DNA from 3 places in the Xenorhabdus poinarii G6 genome. Region 1 is predicted to be linked to each of the others. Evidence: predicted binding sites of a transcription regulator. Region 1 holds the regulator's gene; each other region holds the start of a gene.
What was found. The regulator Fur, encoded in region 1, represses iron uptake genes when iron is present. The targets are predictions, from matches to a motif close to ATAATAATGAGAACNACTATCAA.

Region 1 (2,282 bases):
GTTCGCAGATGAACGCAGGCCAGGGCGACCGAAAACAAATCCGCTGTCCAGGGATGAGCAGCTTAGAATCAATAAACGCAACCAGTTGCGGCGAGATAAGGTAAAAGGACTGCGTCGAGTGGAACTTAAACTGAATGAAGAGGCCGTCGACATACTTAATCATCTGGCAAAACAGCGTAATATCAGCCGCAGTGAATTGATTGAGCAAATGCTGGTAGCCCAACTGGCAGAAAAAAATCATCCTGCCAATTAACGGCATTTATTCAACGGCAATAAAGCGATGTCACCACACAAATTTGACAGATTTGTCATTGATGTTTGGTCAGAATAACGCTTTTCATGTGACTAAAACTGACATTTTTCTAGCTGATTTCAGCGTGATGTGTATGGATTTAATACACGAATAAAACAAGAGGTTAACCCATTTTATGGCAATAATAGGTATATTCTTCGGCAGCGATACCGGCAACACAGAGAACATCGCCAAAATGATCCAAGAAAAATTGGGTGGTGCTGATGTTGCTGAAGTCCACGATATTGCCAAAAGCAGCAAAGAAGACATTGACGCTTTCGATATCCTGCTGCTTGGCATCCCAACCTGGTATTACGGCGAAGCCCAATGTGACTGGGATGATTTTTTCCCAACACTGGGAGAGATTGATTTCGACGGAAAACTGGTTGCTTTGTTCGGCTGTGGTGATCAGGAAGATTATGCAGAATACTTCTGTGATGCCATGGGCACTATCCGCGATATTATTGAGCCTAATGGCGCAATTATTGTAGGGCACTGGCCAACCGAAGGATATCACTTTGAAGCCTCGAAGGGCATGGCCGATGACACCCACTTTATTGGTCTGGCTATTGATGAAGATCGCCAACCAGAATTGACAGATGAACGCGTTGAAGCCTGGGTACAACAAATTAAGGCTGAAATGAGTCTGTCAGCCATCCTGGATGCATAATAAAGAGAATAATACCCTTTCAAGCGGGATTATTCTTGCATAATGTGTCATGATTCCGGAATAGGTATGGTTTTCATTTTGACTATCCATGCCTATAATCAACTGCGTGAAAACAGAATCATGATTCCCTCACGATACCCCCAAGTATCATAAGTTCACTTAACCCTAGTTACAGGACTGAATCCGCATGACCGACAACAATAAAGCATTGAAAAATGCTGGACTTAAAGTCACACTTCCACGTTTGAAAATTCTGGAAGTGCTACAGGACCCAGAATGCCATCATGTCAGTGCGGAGGATCTCTACAAAAAACTGATTGATATCGGTGAAGAGATTGGCCTCGCCACTGTCTATCGCGTGTTGAACCAGTTCGATGATGCCGGCATTGTCACACGCCACAATTTTGAAGGCGGTAAATCGGTTTTTGAACTCACTCAGCAACATCACCATGACCACCTGATTTGTCTCGATTGCGGGAAGGTCATTGAATTTAATGACGAGTTTATTGAAGAACGCCAGAGAAACATCGCTGAGCGTTATGGCATTAAACTTTCAAACCACAGTCTTTATTTATATGGTCACTGCGCCGCTGGTGATTGCCGCAAAGATAGCGCATTTCATGATGAAAAAGCAGGATAATTCTACTCAGGTGTTTAATTTCATCTGAATAAGCTTCTGCCGATTAGCTTAAGCTAGTCGGCAAGTCGCTTTAAGCACGATTAGATTAGCCAACGATGAGATAGCCACACCGCACTACTGATAAAAAAAGCGTGAAAATAATCACGCTTTTTGGTGTACAGGTTAAGTAAACAGCGTCACATTATCCTTGTGAGATTTTTGCCCAGGTATCACGCAGACCAACGGTGCGGTTAAAGACCAAACGATCAGCACTTGAGAGGCGACTGTCAGCGCAGAAATAACCTTCACGTTCAAACTGGTAAGTTTTTTCTGGTAACGCATTGACCAGACCCGGTTCGACAAATCCCTTACGGATCATCAGCGACGCTGGATTAATCGTGGATAAGAAATCATCCTCCGCTCCCGGATTTGCTACGCTGAACAGGCGGTCATACAGGTAGAATTCTGCCGGAACACCGTAGGCAGCGCTGACCCAGTGAATCACCCCTTTCACCTTGCGGCCATCAGCGGGATCTTTGTTCAGCGTCTGTTCGTCATACTGGCAATAAATTGTTGTGATATTGCCTTGCGCATCTTTTTCAACACGCTCAGCTTTAATCACATAAGCATTGCGCAGACGTACCTCTTTGCCCAGCACCAGACGCTTGTATTGACGATTCGCTTCTTCACGGAAATCCGCG
Region 2 (2,282 bases), 620 kb from region 1:
GGAAACACCAGTACCAAGAGGGCATGCGTTTGAATTTCGCATTAATGCGGAAGACGCCGCGAAAGGTTTCCTACCAACATCCGGTACCATCACCGAATTTCTCCCACCTTCTGGCCCCGGTATTCGCTTCGACTCTGGTGTAACCAGTGGCTCTATTATTCCGGCCACCTTTGATTCACTCATGGCAAAATTAATTGTCACGGGGGCGAACCGGGAACAGGCCATTATTCGTGCCCGGCGGGCATTGAAAGAGTTTAAGATTAGTGGTGTCGCCTCCGTTTTGCCCTTCCATCAGGCAGTCATGACGCATCCTGATTTTATTTCTGGTGATAAATTCAATGTCCATACTCGCTGGATTGAAACGGATTTTGTGAATGAACTCGCGGCTTCGCTACGCCAATTTCCGATGGAGGATAACAAGATTACCCGCACTTTTATTGAGATCGATGGCCGTCGGCATGAATTAGGATTGCCATCGGATTTATTGGCGGGATTGGCGCACTTAACCCCGATGGGTGAACAACAATTATCTTCGTCTGTTGTACCTGCCGTAAAGAAAAAACAGCCGGAAGATCCTCGTCAGGTCAAAGCGCCTATTTCCGGTATCCTGCATGCCTGGATGGTGAAAGAAGGTGAGCAAGTCAATGAAGGTGATGTGATTGCCGTTATGGAAGCTATGAAAATGGAAGTGCAGATCCATGCTCATCGTTCAGGAAAAATCACATTCTGTGTCCAAGTCGGGGATTATCAGAATGCCGAGACGATTCTGGCTAATATAGCGTAGTGTCGTAAAGATAGAGTAGTGATATTACTTAAACCAGCAGGATCTGTTGATCCTGCCTTTCACATCCAGATATATCCCCCATTCGGCTTTAAAGTTATTTACATTTACTATAGAAATGTAAATAATAACAATTCTCAACAGTATCTATCTTTGAATAAACATGACTAAAATTACCAAAATTTACGCTAGCCTGGCTAAAAGTGGCCTGTGTGTTCCTCTGATGTCCGCATCTATGCTGACAGTCGCTATCTCTACCAGCGCATTTGCAAGTGCTGAAAATACAACTAAAAAATCGACTGATACTCGCGATACACTTGTGGTTATTGCAGATAACAATGCAAAACAAGATAGCGGCGAAGTCAACCGTCACGAAATAAAAGTCAGACAGGCACAAAGTGTCGGTGAGATTTTGAAGAATGTACCGGGTGTCCAAGCGGGTCATCCTAGCGCTTTAGGACAGCGCTTCAAAATTCGTGGTATGGATGATCAATTCATCAACGTGACGATCGATGGAGCAAGGCAAGAAGGGTATCACTTCCACCATTCAGGAAGTTACGGTATCGATCCTGAAATGTTAAAGCAAGTTGATATCAAGGTTGGTAGTAACAGCATCACTTATGATACTGGTGCTATTGGTGGTGCCTTAAAATTTGAGACAGTTGATGCAGGTGATTTGTTGTCACCAGGGCAATTATTTGGTGCCAAGGGAAAATTAAACTACTCAAGTAATGGTTCTGAATTCCAACAATCTTTAGCGGCATATGGTAGATTGGGTGCTGCCGATTTATTAGGTTATTTTACCCATCGCAATATGCACGATTCTGAATCGGGCAGAGATAATCGCGGGCGGGATTCAATCCCGACAGATGGAAGATTATTTAATTACTTATTAAAAGCTAAATTTAATCTGACCGATGAGCAGTATATTAATGTATCAAAAGAACATTATAAAAATGATGCGGTAACTAACCATAGATTAAACTTTGGTAACAATATAAGTCTTCAAGTAAATAACGGGAAAAAAGCGAAATATGTCATTGATCGCAACGCCCATAATGTTATTTATGGGTATGCACCTGCTAATAATGACCTTATTGATCTAAAAATATCCGCTTATCATACTGAACAAACCTCTACCCATATGAAACCTGCAAATGGAAGTGGGAAAGGATTTGATAGTATTGTTGAAACTCAGGGTATTAAGGTTCGTAATACCTCTAGTTTTGATACTCAGAAATTAGCTCATGATTTAACCTATGGATATGAATATTTTGATACTAATATGAGATATACTGATGTATCAGAAAATAAATATAATAGCGAAATAGAGAAAGCAAATGCTTCATCTGTTTATTTAGAAGATGATATTCAATTCGCTGATTTCCATGTTATACCGGGTATTAGATGGGATCATTATAAATACCATACGATTAATAAACAAAAAGCACCCTTTGAGCGAACCTATGCTCAGCTCTCTAAAGCACTCGGCTTGAAATAC
Region 3 (2,282 bases), 550 kb from region 1:
TTGAGGTAACCCGCTTTGCGTAACGCATCCATGACGCTCATCAGGGTTGCATAATCCACGGTTTTATCTGCCTGGAAGAAAATTGTCGTTTCTTTGTTGGATTGTGTGGTCTGATCCAATACCAGAGACAGATTATCACGATCAACAGGCTGCTCTCCCACGTATAACTGTTTATCTGCTTTCACCGTCAAAAAGACGGGTTTTTCTGGTCTTGGTTGCGGTTTAGCTGACGATGCCGGCAAGTCAACTTTAATGTCAACTGTGGCCAATGGCGCTGCGACCATGAAAATAATCAGCAACACTAACATCACGTCAATAAATGGCGTGACGTTAATTTCATGCAATTCACCGCTATCGTCCAAATCTTCATTAAGACGTATTGCCATAATTGATTACCTTGCTTCTGCTTTTTCTGCTTTGCTTTCAGCCAGATCAAGATCACGTCCCAGTAATAGGATTGCCTGAGCTGCCATATCGCCTATCTGACCACGGTATGATGCAATAACACGGGCGAAGACGTTATAAATCACAACCGCCGGGATCGCAGCCACCAGCCCCAGGGCGGTCGCCAGCAGCGCTTCCGCAATCCCCGGAGCAACAATAGCTAAGTTGGTGGTTTGTGAGTGAGCGATGCCGATAAAGCTATTCATGATCCCCCAAACTGTACCAAACAGACCCACAAACGGCGAAATTGCGCCAATGGTCGCCAGATAACCGTTACCACGCCCCATATGGCGGCTGATTGCTGCGACGGTGCGCTCCATACGGAAGGCGGTTCGCTTTTTGATACCTGCTTTATCAAGACTGTCAGCAGACAAGGCACGTTCGGATTGTGCTTCATTCAGCAACCAACGGCTGATACTGCGATTGCTGAAGTCTGCGGCAAGGGTGATTGCCGTATCCAGATTGGCAACATCAGCTAACGCCAATTGCTCTTTACGTAAGCGACGACGCGCGGTGAAAAGTTCAACGCCTTTCGAGAAGAACAGTGCCCATGTGATGACAGAGGCGATCACCAATCCCACCATGACAATTTTTACGACGATATCTGCATTTTGGTACATACCCCAAACAGACAGATCCGTTGCAAAGCCACTGGACGGGTTTTCAGAAGATGCTTGAATGGGTGTCACAACGTCAGTGGACAGCGTTTCTGTCACCGCGACGTTTTCTGTTGTATCCGCCGCGATTGCTTGCGTTTCTGTGGTTGATGGCGTGTCAGTTGCGACAGATGTTGCCGGAGCGGCTACCTGAACAGCAGCCTGATTTTCTGGCGCGGTTGGCGTTGTTTCTGCCCACGCTGAACTTGTTAATCCGAGTGCCAATAGAATAGAAGCTGTCAAATTACGCATCAGTTAGCCTTACTCTCTTTCTTATCGATTCTGTTACTTAGCAATGAATCACGTTTACGCATCTTGCTAATCCTAATATTTCTCCGGAGCATGTCTCTCTTCTTCACCGTGTATCTCCACTTTCTTGCAGATTGTTGCTTCGTTACTGCCATTCAAGGAGATACAGGCCATGTTTGAACCCGGAACCTGACTTCTTACCACGAAAGGGGAAAAAGTTCGCCGCAAATGATATCAGACATTGTGCGATTTGATAGTAATTATCATTATTATTTAATAAAAAAGTACAGATTCATGAAATTTTTTCGTTAAGTTAATTTGATTTATCCTCAACAGCTCACCTTGAATTTTCGTCAAGTTGTGCGAATCCCTTTGGCAAAATGGCCTCAAATCTTTTAATTTGCTAACTAATATTTGAGCAATGTGCTTGAGATTATCAGCCGGACATTTATGTGGGGAACGATGCCATGACAGAAAAAAAACTAGAAACTTTATTGGTCAGTGCAGGGAGACAAAAAAAATTTACGCAATGTGCCGTTAATCCCCTGATTCAACGTACTTCATCGGTCATTTTCGATACCGTTGAAGATCTCAAGCAAGCGTTGAAGAACCGGACTAAAGGTGAATTATTTTATGGACGTCGTGGCACACTGACCCATTTTGCTTTTCAGGCGGCAATGGCGGAACTGGAAGGCGGAGCGGGCTGTGCCCTATATCCTTCCGGTGCCGCCGCTATTACTCATTCGATCCTGTCATTCGTGGAAACCGGGGATCATGTTTTAATGACAGGGACGGTTTATGAACCCACACAGGAATTTTGTGATCACTTTCTAAAAAAAATGGGGATCGCCATCGATTATTTTGATCCTATGATCGGGGAGAATATCACCTTATTGATCCAACCCAATACCAAAGTGCTCTTCCTTGAATCGC

Region 2: the regulator Fur is predicted to act here: its motif matches at 900-922, upstream of XPG1_RS13745 (TonB-dependent receptor domain-containing protein).
Region 3: the regulator Fur is predicted to act here: its motif matches at 1,600-1,622, upstream of exbB (tonB-system energizer ExbB).

The regions. Positions count from the first base shown of each region.
Region 1 covers NZ_FO704551.1:2,337,066-2,339,347, forward strand. Annotated here, with positions in the region: gene ybfE (LexA regulated protein) at 1-253, shown strand, start outside; gene fldA (flavodoxin FldA) at 429-962, shown strand; gene fur (ferric iron uptake transcriptional regulator) at 1,150-1,602, shown strand; gene glnS (glutamine--tRNA ligase) at 1,784-2,282, opposite strand, start outside.
Region 2 covers NZ_FO704551.1:2,961,368-2,963,649, reverse strand. Annotated here, with positions in the region: gene XPG1_RS13750 (ATP-binding protein) at 1-784, shown strand, start outside; gene XPG1_RS13745 (TonB-dependent receptor domain-containing protein) at 945-2,282, shown strand, end outside.
Region 3 covers NZ_FO704551.1:2,887,520-2,889,801, reverse strand. Annotated here, with positions in the region: gene exbD (TonB system transport protein ExbD) at 1-386, opposite strand, end outside; gene exbB (tonB-system energizer ExbB) at 393-1,352, opposite strand; gene metC (cystathionine beta-lyase) at 1,817-2,282, shown strand, end outside.